One region of the Pseudoalteromonas sp. SD03 genome, then DNA from elsewhere that is predicted to be linked to it. Evidence: predicted binding sites of a transcription regulator. Region 1 holds the regulator's gene; the other holds the start of a gene.
The links. The regulator ArgR, encoded in region 1, controls arginine synthesis, uptake and breakdown. The targets are predictions, from matches to a motif close to ANTGAATANNTATTCANT.
Positions count from the first base shown of each region.

Region 1 (10,355 bases):
AAAAACATTACTTTGATCCTAAGTGTATTCCTTCAATTGCTTACACTGACCCTGAAATTGCATGGGCGGGTGTAACTGAAAAAGAAGCGAAAGAGCAAGGTTTAAGCATTGAAACAGCAGTATTCCCTTGGGCTGCATCGGGTCGTGCAATTGCTTCTTCACGTACTGAAGGTTCTACTAAGCTTATTTTTGATAAAGAGAGCGGCCGTATTATCGGTGGTGCTATGATTGGTATTAACGCAGGCGAAATGCTGGGCGAAATCGGTCTAGGTATTGAAATGGGTGCAGATGGTGAAGACCTAGCGCTAACAATTCATGCTCACCCAACATTGAACGAATCAATCGGCCTTGCAGCTGAAATTTTTGAAGGTTCAATCACTGATTTACCAAACAAAAAAGCAGTTAAAAAGAAGAAGTAATTTCTTTTAGTTAATCGCGATAAAAAACCCAAGCCTCGGCTTGGGTTTTTTGTTTTTATAGCCTCAGGGTTTAGCAAAAGATTGTTCTGTGTAGCGCAGCGTCTCTATGGTGCAAAAACAAAGACTAAAGCATGTCGAGCTGCGAGTGCCGGGCAACGGGCTTAAAGCCTCAAAATTAAACCTGCGCGAGATAAATTCACGCCTGCAATATAAAAATTATGCTTGTAAAAAGCTCGATGTTTTATCGCAGCCCGCAGCCCGCAGATATCTATTCCCTTTTATTTTAGCTACAATGCGCAGCCATCAATTTATAGGTAATAAACCACAGTGACTCAAGGTTTCAAAAATTCAGTTTTAGCGTTACGTGCCCAGCAAATAAGTGAATCTCGACGCGAGTTTAATGCCCGGGGCGGTAAGATGGACCGCTGTGAGCAATGCTTAATTGCCAAGCATTACTGTATTTGTGAGGGCGCTGAGTACGCAAGTTGCGACGCTGCGGTTTGTTTACTGATGTATCATAATGAAAGTTTTAAACCGTCTAATACAGGGCGTTTAATTGCTGAAATAGTCCCTGACAATTATGCGTTTCGCTGGGATAGAACCTCCCCAGATCCTGCTTTATTAGCATTATTGAATAATGATAAATATCAGCCTTTTGTGATTTTTCCTGCTGAAGATGTTGAAACAGATAGAGTAGTAACGCAAGTAGAGCCTGTTGCAGGTAAAACGCCTTTATTTATATTTTTAGATGGTACATGGCGTGAAGCTAAAAAAATGATCCGCAAAAGTCCTTATCTAGATAATTTGCCCGTGCTTTCTATTACCGCACAAAAGCTCTCAGATTACCGATTACGTGTAGCACCCCATGCTCACCAGTTAGGTACGGCAGAAGTGGCTATTATGGTATTGGCATTAGCGAATGAGGTTGATGCGAGTACTAAATTAGAACAGCATTTTATCAAATTTCGCGACGCCTATTTACTCGGTAAGCGCAACAAAGGCAGGCCGGAATAAACTGCAAGATGTTGATACGAAAAGGCTGGATTTAATGCTTGTTCATAGTTTGAATGTATATAATCTTGGCTGACCGCTGATTTTCAGGCAAAAGAAAAGCGCGAACCATCTCTAGTCGCGCTTGCGGAATCTTCTAACTTTGTTGCATCCTGCAATTGAACCTAATCAACTCCAATTTTTACGATCCGTGTTATTACAATATTACTTTCTAGTTCTATGTAATATAGGCTATCCGGGCCTGTCTCCATGAATCCCTAAAACATCCTGTAAGGTAAAATCTATTACCAATCCTTATTGCACATCCGAGTGCATTCCTTTTGCTACCATTCCGTTGTGTTGCCCTAAGGCCTGTCCGTTTTATTCCCTATCCTTTAGCAACAACTTTTTCGTGTTGTTATCCATTACGCATCATCCTGATGCTATCCCTTATGCAACATTCCATTGCGATACTCATCCTGAGCCTGTCCTTAAATCCCTGTTATCCTAAAAACCAAACCTTGGTATTCGAGTAGTTAGTCCGTTTCTATTTACTCGGTAAGCGTCGTTGCTTATTTATGGGTTAATTATAGAGAGTGATTTGCAGTAAATGTAGGATAAAACCGCTTATGGTTTAGGTTCTTACAAATGAAATATTTTTAAATTATATAAAATACAATGACTTGCTATGTTTTTGTGGTGTTATACAGAGTGTTTTTACTCATTAGCTGTCATAAGCGTAAGAGATGTCTTACAAGGGTTTTCTTTTTTGGGCGTATTTATCACGAAGTGATTATATAAAGTGTGCACTTTTTAGTTCATCGCGGTAAAATTAATGATAATAATTATTAGTTAGGTAAGACAATATGAAAAAAACACTCGCGCTTGTTGTTGGGTTAATTGCCTCAGCACCGGCTGTTGCAACCGATGTTGTGAATATTTACTCATTTCGACAACCTTTTTTAATTAAACCTATTTTAGACGATTTTACACAGCAAACGGGCATTAAAACCAATGTGGTGTTTGCTAAAAAAGGCTTAATAGAACGTGTTAAGCGTGAAGGTAAACACAGCAAAGCCGATTTAGTTTTAACCTCAAACTTTAGTGCTTTAATTCAATTAGAAGAGCTAAATCTTACGCAAACCATCGAAAGCGAGCTGGTTAATAATAATGTCCCGGCGGCATTTCGTGATGGCGATGGTCAGTGGGTAGCGCTCACTAAGCGCGTGCGTAATGTTTACTCTTCAAAAGAGCGTTTAGGCGCATTGCCTAACCTTACCTACGAAGCGCTTGCTGAGCCGCAATACAAAGGACAAATTTGTACTCGCTCTGGCAAACACCCATATAACTTAGGCCTTGTGGCTTCTATGATTGCTCATCATGGTGAAGCACAGACGAAAACATGGCTTGAGGGTGTAAAAGCTAATTTAGCGCGTAAACCTCAAGGTAACGATCGAGCGCAAGTTAAAGCGGTTAAAGAAGGTTTATGTAATTTAGCCTTAGGTAATAGTTATTACTTGGGAAAAATGCTGCAAGACGAAGCACAAAAACCATGGGCTGAAGCCGTTCATATTAACTTTCCAAATCAAACTGACCGAGGATCACATATAAATGTATCGGGTGCGGTTATTACTAAGTATGCTAAAAATCCTGAAAATGCCTTGAAACTCATAGAGTATATGACAGACAATAAGGCGCAAAATATGTATGCCTCGCTCAATATGGAGTATCCGGTTAAGCCAGGTGTGAAACTTTCTAGTTTGGTTGCATCATGGGGAAGCTTTAAGGAAGACAGCTTACCGCTTGATGAAATTAGCAAATATCGTCCGTTAGCCCTTAAGCTAATTGATGAGGTGAAGTTCGATCTTTAATGACTTATAAATTTCAGCTGTCAAAATGGCAGCTTATTGCATGGTCGACTGGGTTATTGCTGTCGACCCCGTTGTTTTTCCTACTATTAGAATCTTTACAAGGCGACTCAGAGGTATTTACCCACCTGTGGAATACCGTACTGTGGGACTATATAAGCAATACCGTATTACTGGTTTTAGGTGTAGGGTTACTTAGCTGCTTTATTGCGTTACCACTGGGTTGGCTCACCGCTTATTGTCGCTTTCCAGGTAAAAAACAATTTGAATGGGCACTGATGCTGCCTCTTGCCATGCCTACTTATATTATTGCTTATGTGTACACCGATTTACTCGATTATGCGGGGCCGGTACAAATAACTCTAAGAGAGTGGTTTGGTTGGCAGTCGCCAAGTGATTACTGGTTTTTTGATATACGCACCTTACCAGGGGCTATTGTTATGATTGCGCTGGTACTCTACCCGTATTTATATTTAATTTTTAAAACTGCACTGCGAGAACAATCTTTTAAGTTAGTCCAAGCCAGTCAGTTAATGGGGCTAAATGCATGGAAAAGCTTTTTTAAAGTCAGCCTTGTATTATCCCGTGGTGCCATTGTAGCGGCACTTGCTTTGATCAGCATGGAAACCATGGCTGATTTTGCCACCGTAAGCTATTTTGCTGTCAGTACATTAACCACTGCCGTATACGATACCTGGTTTGGCTATTATTCATTAACTGCAGCAGCAAAAATTTCAGGGGTGATGTTGTTATTGCTGTTCTTAGCATTGATCACCGAGCGTTTTAGCCGTCGTAACCAAGCGGTATTTGAGCGTCAATCGAGCGTGAACAGCGAGGCGCTTTATATCCTCAAAGGCAAGTCTGCGTGGCTAGCAACGGGGTTTTGTAGCTTTATTTTAATTATTTCGTTTATTATTCCGATGGTTGTATTGCTCAAATATGCAGTTATGTATTTTGATCAAGCGTGGAATAGTGAGTTTTTTAGCTATGCATGGCAAAGTTTAAAAGTGGCGGCTGTAGTCAGTGTGGTGACTATTATACTGAGTGTTTTAGTGGTGTTTTATCAGCGCATTGCTAAACAAACAAATCCATTAATACCCGGGCGTTTGGCCAGTACGGGCTATGCGTTACCCGGCACAGTATTAGCGATAGCGGTATTGTTGCCACTCACCCTATTAGAAAATACTATCAACCGCACTTTAGTTCCTTATGATTTAGATATTGGTTTATTACTTACTGGCAGCTTACTCACTATTATTTTTGCTTATATAGTGCGGTTTTACGCCGTTGCACACGGAGCTATTGAGTCGAGCTTTTCACGCATTAGTCCCTCCCTTGATATGGCAAGCCAGTCAATGGGAAAAAGCCAAGGGCGCACATTACGCTTAGTGCACTTACCTTTATTACGCCGAGGCTTATTAACCGCCGGTTTATTGGTCTTTATCGAGTGTATGAAAGAGCTACCCGCAGCTTTGTTGTTAAGGCCTTTTGATTTTGAAAGCTTAGCAACTCATGTGTTTCAGTATGTAAGCGATGAACAATTAGAGCTGGCCTCTATATCGGCTTTGTTTATTGTGGTGGTGGGGTTTATTCCGTTATATTTTATTAACCGTTCAATGGAGCAACGTAGCTAAATGAGTAGTTTGATTTTACAAGGCGTGAGCTATGCATATAACGGGACTAAGGTGATAGATAATTTAGATTTAACCTTAGGTAAAGACGAAATAGTGTGTTTGCTCGGAGCCAGTGGCTGCGGTAAAACCACCACACTAAAAGCCATTGCAGGATTAATTGAAGCCAAACAAGGGCAGGTATTTATTGATGGTAAGCTAGTCAGTGATGCTAATACGTTTGTTTCACCTGAGCACCGTAATATTGGCATGATGTTTCAAGACTATGCGTTATTTCCGCATTTAACGGTGGCTAATAATATTGCGTTTGGGCTAAGCGGCATGAGCAAAGCAGATAAACACGCACGCGTAAGTGAAATGCTAAAGCTGGTACACTTGGTAGGCTGCGCCGATAGATTCCCTCATCAACTCTCTGGTGGGCAACAGCAGCGAGTAGCGATTGCACGCGCATTAGCATATAAACCTAGCTTACTGTTACTTGACGAGCCATTTTCTAATATTGATACCCAAGTACGATTTGAGTTAATTGCCGACATTAGGCGCATTATTAAGGCGCAGCAAGTATCGGCTGTGTTTGTTACTCACTCAAAAGAAGAGGCGTTTGCTTTTTCAGATACACTTGCGGTTATGCACCAAGGCAAAATTGCGCAGCAAGGTACGCCAGAACAGCTTTTTGCTAAACCACGTTCAAAGGAGGTTGCAGAGTTTCTGGGTCAGGGCATATACTTAAGCGCAACCGTATTAACCGCCACTGAATATCAAACGCAGTTTGGGGTGGTTGAATCAATACAGCCACAGCAGTATGGCGTGGCCGATAAGGGCGTTATTTATGTGCGTCCGCATCAACTTGAACTTGCTAGTAATAACGATACTCAACAGCAATCTGAGCGGGTTAGTATATTAAGTAGTCGCTTTATTGGCTCTGCTTATGTATACACTGTGGTTATTGCTGAGCAAGAAATAGAAGTTGCAGCCCAGTATGGCCAGTCATTTGAAATTAATGAACAGGTTATAATAAAAATAAAACCGCACACGGTGAATTTTTTTGAATCGTAATTAATCGCTGTGTTTTGCTCTAAAAAGTAAGGAATAACAATGGCGCAAGCGCAATCAGGGATTTGTGCTGAAGCAAACTTACACGGTTTGCACTTATTTTTTAATGTACTTGATGGTCACGACGAATCACTTCGCGCTAAGCTTAAAAAAGTGAGCGATATTGAAGATGAGTTTAGTGATCAGTTCTCTGAATCTATGCTTTCTTGTATGGTCGCCATTGGCGCGCAATATTGGCCACACATTCTGCCCGATTATATGCCAAGTGAGCTGCAAAGCTTTCCTAATATCACCCATAGCGATTTTGTGATGAGTGCAAGGCCATGCGATTTATTTGTACAAATCCGCTCAGACAGAGAAGATGTAAACCACCTGTTTGCATTGCAAATATTAAAACTTTTCAACCCTGATGTTGAGCTGGTGGAGCAAATTCGTAATTTTCGTTTTCTAGATGGCCGTGATTTTAATGGTTTTATTTATGCGGGCGATACTCCGCATGGTCGTCAAAAACGGGTAACGGCCCTCGTTAATAAGCCTGATAGCTTTGAAGATCAAGGCAGCTATATTCATGTTCAGCGCTATAAGCATGACTTAACGTTATGGCAGCACTTGTCGTTGCAAGAACAAGAACAAATAATGGGGCGTACTCGTCTCGACAATACCCTAATAAGCCCCGCACTTGAAAGCAGCCATGCAACCCGAAGTGAATTAAAAGATGAACAGGGGCAAGCATTATTACTAAATCAAAGTATGCCTTATGGCGACGTGTATGAGCAGGGGATGTTAATGATTACGTGCTCGGCTAAAGGGGATGCGTTCGAGAAAGTACTCAATAGCCGATTAGGGCAGGGGGAGTATTACGACCATTGGCTTGATTTTACTCAAGCAGATATGGGCTCTGCGTTTTTTGCACCCTCAGTGCGATTTCTAAAGCAGCTATAAAACAAGCCAGTAACGGCTACGTATTAGTATAGCCGTAACAGTGATAACCAAACGAGTTTAAACCGTATCAAACAAAATACGCACACGCTCTAATGTGAGGTCTATTTCTGATACTTTCGCTGGCGCAATAAAAATAGTGTCATCGCCGGCAATTGTTCCTAATACGCCATCTGCTTTACCTAATGAGTCAAGTAAACGGGCAATTAGCTGAGCAGCCCCAGGACTGGTGCGAATAATAATCATCATTTCGTTATGCATAATGTCAATAACTAACTGGCGTAACGGGCTTTTAGCGGTTGGTACACCCATTTCGGCAGGTAAACAGTACACCATTTCTTGTTTTGCATTGCGGGTGCGTACCGCGCCAAACTTACTTAACATCCGCGACACTTTACTTTGGCTAATATTATCAAAGCCTTGTTCTTTTAATGCGTCAACTATTTCGCCTTGTGAGCCAAAATTCTCTTCTTTTAAAAGTGCTTTAAAGGCTTTTACCAATGCTTCTTGTTTGTCTTGTGGTTGCATAGTGTCTAATTAGTTATGTTGTCGATACTGCAAATTCTACACAAAAATGCATATTTATGCAGCAGTTGTTTAGGTTTTGCTGCGTTTAAACAGCAAAGTTTACAACTATGGTCGAAAATATAGCTAAAATAGGCAGGATAAATTTGTTTTTAGTCGCTAATTTCTTTATCTTATAAACCACAAATATTTCCTTCCTCAAATCACGGAGAATTCCAATGAAAGTTGCTGTATTAGGTGCTGCAGGTGGTATCGGTCAAGCGTTGTCTTTATTATTAAAAACAGGCTTACCAGCTGGTTCAGAATTATCACTATATGATGTTGCGCCAGTAGTTCCTGGTGTTGCTGTTGACCTTTCTCATATCCCAACAGATGTAAAAGTTGAAGGTTTTGGTGCAGATGCACTAGATAAAGCATTAACAGGTTGTGATATTGTTTTAATCCCAGCGGGTATGCCACGTAAGCCAGGTATGGATCGTGCTGATTTATTTAATGTTAACGCTGGTATCATTAAAACATTAGCAGAAGGCATTGTTGCTAACTGTCCTAAAGCGCTTGTAGGTATTATCACTAATCCAGTTAATGGAACTGTACCTATTGTTGCTGAAGTATTCAAAAAAGCAGGTACTTACGATGCTAAGCGTGTATTTGGTATTACAACTTTAGATGTGATCCGTTCTGAAGCGTTTATTGCTGAACTTAAAGGCTTAGACGTAGCAAGTGTTAAAGTACCAGTGATTGGTGGCCACTCAGGCACAACCATTCTACCGTTACTTTCTCAAGTTGAAGGTGTTACTTTCACTGATGAAGAAGTAGCTACACTAACTCCTCGTATCCAAAACGCAGGTACTGAAGTAGTTAATGCTAAAGCGGGCGGTGGTTCTGCAACATTATCTATGGGTGCTGCTGCAGCACGTTTTTGTATGTCTTTAGTTAAAGGCTTACAAGGTGAAGACGTTGTAGATTATGCATTCGTTGCTGTTGAAAATGGCGATGCAGAGTACTTTGCACACCCGGTACGTTTAGGCAAAAATGGCGTAGAAGAAATTCTTTCTTACGGCACTCTAAGCGCATTTGAAGAGCAAGCTAAAAATGACATGCTTGAAACGCTGAAAAAAGATATCAAAGAAGGTGTTGATTTTATGGCGTAATAGCCAAAATTAACCCATAAAAAAAGCCTGCATTTGCAGGCTTTTTTATTGCTCGGAATTATCTACACAGTATTACTTAGTGGTCGCGGTCAACCGCTATTCTAGCTAAGCTAATTAGTGCTTGCTTGTAACTCGACTCAGCTAAGCAATCTAAACAGGCAATTGCTTTATTAGCTTCTTGCTCGGCTTTTTTCATTGTGAACTCAAGGGCATTGGTATGTTTGAGCGCAGCCAGTATCTCGTCAAGGTGCTCCATACCATTACAGTGCTCAATAGCGTCTCTTATTAACTGTGTTTGATGCTCACTACCGTGTTGCATTGCATATATAAGAGGTAACGTCGGCTTACCTTCAGCTAAATCGTCGCCAATGTTTTTACCAAGTTGGTCGGCATTAGCGTTGTAATCTAAAACATCATCCACTAACTGAAAAGCAGTACCTAAATGCATGCCATACAAATTAAGTGCTTCTAGTACACTATCGTCTTGATCAGTAATAATGGCCGCAAGACCCGTCGCTGCTTCAAATAGCTTGGCGGTTTTAGAATAAATAACCTGCATATAACTGGCTTCAGTGGTATCAGGGTCGTTGCAGTTCATTAATTGCAGCACTTCACCTTCAGCAATAATGTTGGTTGCATCAGCCAGTACTTGCATTATTTGCATTTTACCAAGACCCACCATTAGCTGAAACGAGCGGGTGTAAATAAAATCACCCACCAGTACGCTAGCAGCATTACCAAACTCAGCATTTGCTGTAGGTGTGCCACGGCGCAAATTAGATTCATCTACAACATCATCATGTAAAAGCGTTGCGGTATGAATAAATTCAATGATAGTTGCTAGCGTAATGTGATCTTTGCCTTGGTAACCTAGCGCTTTAGCCGCCAAAATAGCCAACATAGGGCGAACACGTTTGCCACCGCTGTTAACAATATACAAACCAAGTTGATTAACTAACGCCACATCTGAGCGCATTTGCGCATGTATTAGTTGATTGACGTCATTCATATCGCTTTCGATTAACGCCTGGATAGCTTTTATATCCATTGATCTCCGAGCCAATTTTAATGTGTGAACGGCGCAGATTGTACAACAAAAAATGCATTAGCTCGATATTTTGTGATGATTCCTTAAAAAAACACCCTTAAGTAGGTTAAATGACCTATTAACCTTGTGAATAATTGATTAAACACCCTGGTTTAATTTTGAATCACCCTTGGCGGTTAATTGAACTACATAGACTCGCTTTGCTATTGCTAATTTATTTTCTGTAACCGTTAAAAAGCGCTTGGCAAAGGGGGATTTTAATATAAAATAGGGGAAATATTGAATTGCTCTCAATGCAGCTACTTTTTATTCATTTAATTACAAAAAGAGGCTTGCTAGTTTTTACGCATTAGCGTAAACTTCGCGCCCTATTGAAGAATATTTTAGTTGCGTCGATTTGAGGGCGCACAGACGGAGTTAATTATGTACGCGGTTTTCCAAAGTGGTGGTAAACAGCACCGTGTGACTGAAGGTCAAACAATTCGTCTTGAGAAATTAGACGTTGAAACTGGTGCAGCAGTTGAATTTGATTCAGTACTTTTAGTTGCTGATGGTGAGAAGATCGAGATTGGTGTACCGTTCGTAAACGGTGGTAAAGTAACAGCTGAGGTTGTTTCACACGGTCGCGGTGAGAAGATTAAGGTTGTTAAATTTAGACGCCGTAAGCATTCTCGTAAGCAAATGGGCCATCGTCAATGGTTCACAGAAGTTAAAATCACTGGCATTAGCGC
Region 1 covers NZ_CP162514.1:3,023,308-3,033,662, reverse strand. The annotation lists gene lpdA (dihydrolipoyl dehydrogenase) at 1-419, shown strand, start outside; gene ABZP26_RS14165 (tRNA-uridine aminocarboxypropyltransferase) at 747-1,433, shown strand; gene ABZP26_RS14160 (Fe(3+) ABC transporter substrate-binding protein) at 2,276-3,280, shown strand; gene ABZP26_RS14155 (ABC transporter permease) at 3,280-4,911, shown strand; gene ABZP26_RS14150 (ABC transporter ATP-binding protein) at 4,912-5,964, shown strand; gene ABZP26_RS14145 (Dyp-type peroxidase) at 6,004-6,903, shown strand; gene argR (transcriptional regulator ArgR) at 6,961-7,428, opposite strand; gene mdh (malate dehydrogenase) at 7,644-8,576, shown strand; gene ispB (octaprenyl diphosphate synthase) at 8,653-9,624, opposite strand; gene rplU (50S ribosomal protein L21) at 10,048-10,355, shown strand, end outside.

Region 2 (10,355 bases), 1.2 Mb from region 1:
CATTAATACTGTTTGTGGTTTTTGACCTTCATCTTTTTGCAGCTCACGACCCATTAATAGGTTAAAACGCTGATCGGTGCCGCCTAGCTCAACATCTGACTCTAATGCGACTGAATCCCAGCCTTGCACCAGTGGATACAAAAACTCATGAATCGCAATCGATTGACCGCCAGCATAGCGCTTTTTAAAATCATCACGCTCAAGCATACGCGCCACAGTTTGACGCGCGGCTAATTTTATCATCCCCGCAGCGCCTAATTTCTCCATCCATGTAGAGTTAAAAGCGACGGTTGTTTTAGCCGGGTCTAAAATTTTGAACACCTGCTCTTTATAGGTTTCGGCGTTGGCAAGCACGTCATCACGTGTAAGTGGTTTACGGGTCACATTTTTGCCCGTTGGATCACCAATCATACCGGTAAAATCACCAATTAAAAAAATAACCTCATGACCTAAATCTTGAAAGGTTTTCATTTTATTAATGAGTACAGTGTGACCTAGGTGTAAATCTGGAGCCGTAGGATCAAAACCAGCTTTAATTTTTAGCTTTTTCCCCGACTTTAATTTTTCAACCAACTCATCTTCAATTAATATCTCTTCTGCACCGCGTTTTATCTCTGCTAGAGCGGTTTGTAAATCCACTGTGTGTTACTCCAAAAAATTCTGACAACGAAGGGGTGTAATATGCTCACGGTTTATTGCTAGCGCGTTATCACAAAGCAAATAAAACTATTTAGCTAACATAACAAATTTCCACCTAATTAGAACAACTTTTTTAACTAATCGCAGCACCAACTAAAATGCAGGGTGTACGTTCTAAAAGGGGATATAAACGAGCGATTAATAATACGCCAAAAGTGTTTATCACAAACTAAAAACAGTTTACAAATTAATCACTTCTCGTAATTAAACCGTTTTATAAGCTAATTTAACATTATGATGAAAAAGCAAAGTATCCAAGAATATAAAATAGTGTAACAGTTCAACTTTAAACACAAACAGCCTGAATACCCTATGATTTTAGCCTAATTTAACTCGAGTTTAAATCTACAAAATACTAGTATTCACAGATTATTCGTTATATCCTGCAATATAACCTATTTATTATCTTGACAGCAGAAAAAGGCACGTTATGGTTCACGTGGTTAACACGCTCCCCAAAAAACACAAAATGCTTATTCTAGGTTTGGTTTCTGCTATTGTTGCCTTAGCCTTTCTTCCTTCTGAAAAAGCCACTGCATCCAAAGACAATAGTGAAAACACACTAGAAATTGGTAAGCGCTATGAATTACAAATTAAAGTAGGTGAGAACGAAAAACTCACAGACCTAAATTCAGAGCAGGCAGCACAAAAACTTCCAGAATATGATTTTGTCGATCACCAAGTTAAAAATGGTGACAACTTAGCGATTATTTTTAAGCGTGCCGGTTTTTCTGCGCAAACGCTGCATAAACTTGTAAACACCAACGCTGAAACACGTAAGCTAACTAAAATTCACCCAGGTGAAACGTTAAGCTTTGCTACCGCCGAAGACGGTTCATTAGCTCAATTACGCTACGTTATTTCTAAAACGGATACGCTATTCGTCACACTTAATGACGAAGGCCAATACGACACCTCAATTGACAGCAAAGAAATAGAAACACTGAGCAAAACAGCCGGTGGGGAAATTTCAAGTAGCTTTTGGACCTCTGCAATTGCAGCAGGTTTAAGTGAACGCCAAATCATGAACTTTGCCGATATATTTGGTTGGGACGTCGATTTTGCTAACGACATTCGCAAGGGTGATGAATTTGGCTTAATTTATGAGTCTCATTTTGTTGACGGTGAGTTTATTGGCACCGGTAAAATTATTGCCGCTGAATTTATAAACCAAGGTGAGCGTTACACCGCTATTCGTCACACAGACGGTAACTTTTACACCCCTGAAGGCCGTAGTATGAAAAAAGCCTTTTTGCGTGCGCCTGTTAATTTCAAATATATTAGTTCAAGCTTTAACCCTCGCCGCCTACACCCTGTTACAGGACAAGTGAAAGCACATCGCGGCATTGATTACGCTGCACGCACAGGCACGCCAGTTGTATCATCGGGTAATGGTAAAGTAATTAAAGCAGGCTATAGCAAATATAATGGTAATTACGTATTTATTAGCCATGGTACTCAATATGTTACTAAGTATTTACACCTTAACAAGCGCCTAGTCAGAACAGGGCAAAAGGTTAAACAGGGAGAAAAAATAGGTACTGTTGGCTCAACTGGTCGTGTAACCGGTGCGCATTTACATTATGAGTTTTTAGTTAACGGCGTTCACCGTAACCCTAAAACCGTAAAACTACCTAAGTCTGAACCATTACCTCGTTCAGAGCTTGCTAAATTTAAGCCTATTGCTGATAACTTTATCGCACAACTAGAGCGTAATCGTGAGCTACAACTAGCACTTAGATAACCACTTCACTGATTAAATAAAAAAGCCTTTGTTGGGGTTACCCGCAAAGGCTTTTTTGTGTGTGACATTTAAGTTTAAAACTTAATTTACAAGTACATAAATTAGCTGCACAACCAAAGATATCATGACTAATGGCCAAATATACTTGCTGTATTTGGTAGCACCCTCTAGCCCCATTTTACTTTGGTACTTTTCTAGCAAAGGAATAATGATCACCAAAGCAATCACTAAGCTAATTAAAATGACAAATATATTCATATCAACACCTTTGTATTATACCAATTCGTTTAAATAATATTGAAACGGGTATTAACTTACGGCAAAGCGCAGCCTTTCGCGCTAATATATAACTCATACCAATGCTCTCGACTTAAATTAATATTAATTGCATCACTCGATGCCTTAATACGATCTACATTAGTTGTGCCTATAATTGGCTGAATCGATGCAGGATGGCGAAGTAGCCATGCCAATACAATAGCTTCTGCACTTGTGCCATATAAAACGGCAAGCTTACTAACTAAAATACTCGTGTTTACATCCGCTTTTGACGCTTTTGATAGGTCACCGCCTGAGTATAAACCTTGGCACAAACTGCCCCAACTCTGAATTTGAATGTCATGCTCACGACAATACTCAACACACCCTGGGGTAAAGTTAATATCTTTGCCATCGGCATTACCCACATAAATGCCCTCATCAACCCACTGATGTTTTTGTAAACTGGCCTCTATTTGATTTGCCACAATTGGCATATCTAAAGCGCGCTGCAAAAACCTTATTTGATGTTGAGACATATTAGAAACTGCAAAATGACGCACTTTGCCACTTTCTTTTAAACAGCTAAATATTTGCGCAACTTCCTCCACCTCCATTAATGGATCGGGGCGATGCAACATAAGCACATCTAAGTAGTCGGTATTTAATCGTTTAAGTGAGCCCTCAACAGAACGCTCAATCCAATCAGCAGAAAAATCATAACGCTGCGGGTTTTTCTCATCAGCAAAGCGAATACCACACTTAGACTGAATATACATTTGTTCTCTGAGCTCAGGACGCTCAGCCAACGCTTTACCAAAAACGTGCTCAGCTTTGCCTAAGGTATAAATATCAGCGTGATCAAAAAAGTTAATCCCGCTTTCAAATGCTGCGTCTATGCATGAATGAGCTTGCTTTAAGTGCCCACTGTTGATGGCGTCTTTATTCCAAGCACCTCCTAAACCCATACAACCAAATACAAGCTTACTAACCTTGGGTAAATATTTTGCCAGCGGAGTGTGTAACATTTGACAGCCCTTTTAAAAAATGAAGAGTGATTACTTTAAACAAAAAACCCTATACAAGAAACCGCTTAATCTAAAACATTAAATTTTAGGAAAAAAAAAGCGCAGTAAACTGCGCTAATGGTTGGATTAAATATTACTAGCCAACAAGTGCTAATAAAATACCTGCAGCAACAGCACTTCCCAGTACGCCAGCTACATTAGGCCCCATGGCATGCATCAGTAAAAAGTTGTGCGGGTTATTTTCAAGACCGACTTTATTAACTACACGAGCCGCCATAGGCACAGCGGATACACCCGCAGCACCAATTAATGGGTTTATGGGGGTTTTTGATATCTTATTTAAGCCTTTAGCCATAAATACACCTGAGGCTGTACCAATAGCAAACGCCAGTGCACCCAGTACCAAAATACCAATAGTTTCTACTGTTAAGAACTGCTCGGCAGCAAGTTTAGAGCCCACTGCAAGTCCTAGAAATATAGTGGTGATATTAATGATTTCGTTTTGCGCACTGTTGCTGAGCCTATCAACTACACCCGACTCACGCATTAAGTTACCTAAACAAAACATACCAACCAGTGGAATGGCGGCTGGTAAAAAGAGCGCAGTTAAAGTGAGTACCATCAGCGGAAAAATAATTTTTTCCTTTTTTGATACTTTACGCAGTTCTGGCATTTGAATTTTACGTTCTTCAGGCGTTGTAAACGCACGCATGATAGGCGGCTGAATAATAGGAACCAACGCCATGTACGAGTACGCAGCCACTGCTATAGCACCTAATAAATCAGGTGCCAGCTTTGACGCTAAAAAGATAGCGGTTGGCCCATCAGCGCCACCAATAATGGCAATTGCTGACGCATCTTGTAAACTAAACTCAAACCCTGGAATAAAGTTAAGTAAAATAGCCCCAAATAAGGTAGCAAAAATACCAAACTGCGCCGCAGCACCTAATAACAACATACGCGGATTTGCAATTAAGGCACTAAAGTCAGTGAGCGCGCCCACTCCCATAAATATTAATAACGGAAAAATTCCGGTATCAACACCTACATAGTAAACATAATAAAGTAAGCCGCCAGGGTCAGATAAGCCCGCCACAGGAATATTAGTTAAAATAGCCCCAAAACCAATGGGCAGTAATAGTAGCGGCTCAAAGTTTTTAACTATAGCTAAAAATAATAACAAACAACCAACGGCAATCATGATCAGCCCAGGAAATGTAAAGTTAGCAATGCCTGTGGCATGCCAGAGGTTTAAAATACCATCCATCCTCTATTTACTCCTTAAGCTAATGCAATCATTGCATCGCCGGTTGACACTGAATCACCTTCAGAGACAAGCACGTCTGCAATTTTACCGGTATGCATGGCGCGTACTTCGGTTTCCATTTTCATGGCTTCCATAATAATCACCACATCACCTTCATTTACTACCTGACCTGGCTTTACTTTAATTTTAAAGATATTACCGGCAAGTGGCGCATTAAGAGTTTCACCTGAAGCAACTGATGCCGACTGTGGAATATGCTCAGAGTCTTTTAGCGTCACCTCTTTAAGCTCACCGCCTTGAGCAACCACGACATCGTATACTTTGCCATCTACTTTAACGCTGTATTGCTCAGCCTTAACGTCTTTATTGTTTGCCGCTGATTTTTCAGGTGCTTTATTAGAGCTATCATCAGCGCTAGGAACAGGTTCAAATGCGTCAGGGTTATTGCGGTTTTTAATAAACTTCAAACCAATTTGTGGGAATAAGGCATACGTGAGCACATCATCAATTTGCTCATCAGCAAGCGTTAAGCCTTGCTCTTGCGCAAATTTACTTAATTCAGCCTCAAGCGTTTCAAGTTCAGGCTTGATCACATCTGCAGGGCGACAGGTAATTGCTTCGCTGCCATCAAGTACACGCTCTTGTAACTCTTTATTCATAGGAGCAGGTGTCGAACCATACTCACCTTTTAATACGCCAGCGGTTTCTTTGGTGATGGTTTTATAGCGCTCGCCAGTAAGCACATTAAGTACTGCCTGAGTACCAACAATTTGCGAGGTCGGTGTAACTAATGGAATAAAGCCCAAATCCTCACGCACCCGTGGAATTTCAAGTAATACTTCGTTTAGTTTATCAGCAGCGCCTTGTTCTTTAAGCTGATTTTCCATGTTAGTTAACATACCACCTGGTACTTGGGCTAATAAAATTCGGCCATCAACACCTTTTAAACTGCCTTCAAACGCAGCGTACTTTTTACGTACGTCTCTAAAGTAAGCTGCAATTTCTTCAAGGTGGTTTAAATCAAGCCCAGTATCACGCTCAGTACCTTCCACGATTGCAGCAATTGTTTCAGTTGCTGAATGACCATAAGTCATACTCATAGACGATACAGCCGTATCGAGCATATCAATACCGGCATCAATCGCTTTTTGATACGTTGCGGTACTTAAACCCGTTGTTGCATGACATTGCATGGCAATAGGAATTGAAACCGTTTCTTTTAAGCCTTTAATCAGTTTTTCTGCATCGTAAGGCTTAAGCAATCCCGCCATATCTTTAATACAAATTGAATGACAACCTAATTCTTCAAGCTGCTTAGCAAGTGTTAGCCACATATCCAATGTGTGTACTGGGCTTACCGTGTAAGAAATCGTACCTTGGGCATGCGCGCCTACTTTAACCGCCGCTTTTATGGCAGTTTCTAAGTTACGTACATCATTCATGGCATCAAAAATACGAAATACGTCTACGCCATTTTTGTGTGCGCGCTCAACAAACTTTTCAACAACGTCATCAGCATAATGGCGATACCCCAATAAGTTTTGACCGCGAAGTAACATTTGCTGGGGTGTATTTGGCATCGCCTTTTTAAGCGCGCGAATACGCTCCCACGGATCTTCGCCTAAATAACGAATACATGAGTCAAAGGTAGCCCCACCCCAAGACTCTATAGACCAATAACCTGCGTCATCAATTTTTTTTGCAATAGGTAACATGTCGTCTAATCGCATGCGGGTAGCTAAAAGCGACTGATGTGCGTCACGAAGTACGAGTTCTGTTATTTTTAATTTAGCCATTGGTATGCTCCTCTAATTATTATTTGTTTTGTACTGAGCAATGGCAGCACTAATTGCAGCGATGTGCTCATTTGGCACACCTTGAGATTTAAAAGATGGTGTTCTCTGTGATACTTCAAGTTCTGGCTGAGAAAATTTGCTAGCCAGCTTAGACATAACTGTCACTGCACCAATCAATAAAGAAAGAAATACAAACACACCCACCATACCGGTTAGCATTAAATTGCCTGCAGTTGTGAGCAAAGCCCCTATATCCATAATTCTCCCCTGTTCAAAACTGAACACATAAAAAACCAGTTTATTTAAATAAATATTCACCAATAGTAACAAAAACTATTCTTTTGTCTACACGTTGTAAATTGGTAAAACCAATTAATCTAAAAGTAACATATCACCAATAAGGTTAACACCATCTAAAATAGCTTATTTAACCTATACATATAGATGGTAAAAATGTTCGTTATAAACAAAGAATATATAAAAACCCTAATATTCTCTAAGAACACATAAAAATATACCTAATGAGCTAACCCAATAAAAACTGCCAAAAAAAATGTTAATTGGTCTTACCAAAATAACGACTGTAAAAACTATTTATTATCTCATCAGACACCACTGTGAATAAGTTACAGATAAAACCGTAAAAATTACCAACCTAATATAAAGCCAAACTCAAAAAAACAAATCAAACCATTGATTTAAAACAAAATAAAATACTGGCACATTACTCGCTTATATAAAAACAACACTTTAACACTTAGATAAATCAAGGAGATGACAATGTTACGCTGGACAATTACATTTTTGGTGATCGCACTAATCGCAGCCGTTTTAGGATTTGGTGGTATTGCAGGAGCCGCAGCAGGAATTGCTAAAATCATATTTTTTATCTTTTTAGTTTTACTGGTTATTTCACTTGTCTCTGGCGCTTTACGTGGTAAAAGCCCCAGGTAGATAAGAAACAACGAAATTTTTAAATTTATATACAAGGAATTACATTATGAAATCATCAACACTTAAAGCAGCAGCTATTGGCCTATTCGCAAGTGCATTTATTATGGGTTGTGAAGACAATCATGCAGAAGAAGCCGGTGAACGCATCGACGAAGCCGTGACAGATGTTCAAAATAAAGTAGAAGATGCCTGTGAAGAAGTAAAAGAAGGTGTCAACGCTGAAGAAACAAATTGCTAATTCAGCCCCTTTTTAAAAAGCGACCATTTGGTCGCTTTTTTTGTGTTTAGTACTAGTCGCCAAGTTGCTACCCATTAATTATAAACTCTGAACTATTAATTCTTTTTAAGCTGCACATTTGCCACATAGCTTGCTAAAATGATAAAAAATAGCTTTTAAGTATAGATGCATGGTATTTACGACAACCTATAAACTCGATAAACCTTACTTTTATGAATGCTTCGACCAATCGCTGCCTTATAGTAAACGCGCGCAACCTAAATATTTTTTATTAGCACTGCTTGTTGTATTGGGATTATTTGGTATTTATGGTTTAGGAGATCATTACCTAGGTACATTTTTGCTGATGCTAGCCCTACTCGAATGCATCGCCTTTTACTATCGCCGCCCATGGTGGGTTACCAGGCAAATGCTAAGCAGAGCGTCTGGTTCTGAAGTCACTCTCACCTTCGACGAAGACGGAATAAAATCAACCAATCATTACAAAAATTACCAGTTAGCTTGGCACGACATTAACGAAATTATTACTACAGATTGTGGACTATTGTTAAAAAGCAAAAGCGGTATGCAATACATTTCTAAGGCAATACTCGACGAAGAAACGATTGATTTTATAAACAAAAAAGCCACTCAATGAGTGGCTTTTACAAATGTCATAGTTATATTAACTAGCACATTTTATACTATGTTGATTAAGCATTGCCCGGATTAGGGTTAGACTTTTCAGCTTGTATGCGCATGTAAATTTCTTCACGATGAACTGATACGTCTTTAGGTGCGTTAACACCGATACGAACTTGATTTCCTTTAACACCTAGAACAGTAACGGTTACTTCGTCACCAATCATAAGGGTCTCGCCTACTCTACGAGTTAGTATTAGCATTCTCTTGCTCCCATGTTCCAATAAAATTATAAGATTCCGCACAAACATTTTAATTAAAATTAGACTAAAAAGTAAGTAAAAACTCTCAATCTATTCATTTTCTGTTAAAAATGTCTTATGTAATGCACGAACAGCCAGCTCTAGGTATTTTTCATCTATTAAAACTGAAATTTTAATTTCTGAGGTGGCAACAAACATCACATCAATGTTTTCTTGTGCTAGCGAATCAAAAAATAAACTCGCTACCCCGGAATGAGATTTCATCCCCATACCCACTGCTGACACTTTCGCCACATTGGTCAATCCGTCAATTGCCTGTGCGTCAAATTGCTGTTGCTCAGCCGTTAACAAATCAAGTGCGTTTAAGTAATCATTTAAATGCACAGTAAAAGCATAGTCGACTTTTTCAACTTTATGATTAATTTGATTAATCATATCTATTTCGATGCCATTATCAGCAAAAAGTTTCAAAACTTTTGCAAGATGTTTGGTGCCTAGCGGCATTCCATGCACCTTAATTAAGCACTCATCTCGATTAAATGCAATACCCGATACGACATTGCTTGTCACGTCGCTCTCCTCAAAACTAATTAACGTGCCTTCATCGGGTTTAAAGCTAGATAACACCCGCAGAGGAACATTGTGTTTACCAGCAGATTCTACAGAGCGAATATGTAACACTTTAGCGCCTAAACTTGCCAGCTCAAGCATTTCAGCAAAGGTGACATGACTTAAACGTCGTGCGTTAGGTTCCACACGCGGGTCTGTAGTATATACGCCATCAACATCGGTATAGATCTGACACTCATCGGCTTTTATTGCACCAGCAATTTCAACCGCTGAGGTATCGGTGCCACCACGGCCAAGCGTGGTCACGTTGCCCTCAATATCGCGCCCCTGAAAGCCGGCAATAATAGCAATACGGTTATGTTCAAGTTCATGTTTTAAACGCGTTGCCGCAACTTCTTCTACACGGGCTTTACCGAACATGTTATCGGTTAATATATTCACTTGATCGGCTAGTAAGCTTACAGCTGAATGGCCGCGTTTAATAATGGCCATCGCTAATAAAGCAATAGAGACTTGTTCACCGGTACTGAGTAATACATCGAGTTCACGACTACTCGGGCGAGAGTCGATTTGTTTGGCAAGATTAATTAAGCGATTGGTTTCTCCCGACATTGCCGAAAGCACCACGACCACTTGGTGGCCTTGTTGCTTAGTTTTAACAACAAGGTCGGCGACCGCTTCAATACGCTCTATTGAGCCTACCGAAGTGCCGCCAAATTTTTGAACTATAAGTGCCACTTAAGCTTAAGTACGCTCAGTTAACCAAGCTGTTACGCTATCAAGTGCTGCTGTTAAATTTTGTGGCTCAGAACCACCCGCTTGCGCCATATCTGGACGACCGCCGCCTTTACCTCCTACTTGGCCTGCCATGTGATTAACTAACTCACCCGCTTTTACTTTGCCAGTTAAGTCTTTAG
Region 2 covers NZ_CP162514.1:658,126-668,480, reverse strand. The annotation lists gene tyrS (tyrosine--tRNA ligase) at 1-639, opposite strand, end outside; gene ABZP26_RS03145 (peptidoglycan DD-metalloendopeptidase family protein) at 1,130-2,443, shown strand; gene ABZP26_RS03140 (hypothetical protein) at 2,525-2,701, opposite strand; gene ABZP26_RS03135 (aldo/keto reductase family oxidoreductase) at 2,758-3,729, opposite strand; gene ABZP26_RS03130 (sodium ion-translocating decarboxylase subunit beta) at 3,866-4,996, opposite strand; gene oadA (sodium-extruding oxaloacetate decarboxylase subunit alpha) at 5,011-6,792, opposite strand; gene ABZP26_RS03120 (OadG family protein) at 6,805-7,050, opposite strand; gene ABZP26_RS03115 (DUF1328 domain-containing protein) at 7,573-7,746, shown strand; gene ABZP26_RS03110 (hypothetical protein) at 7,793-7,984, shown strand; gene ABZP26_RS03105 (YcxB family protein) at 8,154-8,621, shown strand; gene csrA (carbon storage regulator CsrA) at 8,677-8,868, opposite strand; gene ABZP26_RS03095 (aspartate kinase) at 8,959-10,176, opposite strand; gene alaS (alanine--tRNA ligase) at 10,183-10,355, opposite strand, start outside.
Region 2: a site for ArgR is predicted at 7,094-7,111, ahead of ABZP26_RS03120 (OadG family protein). Genes of this name have one in related genera too.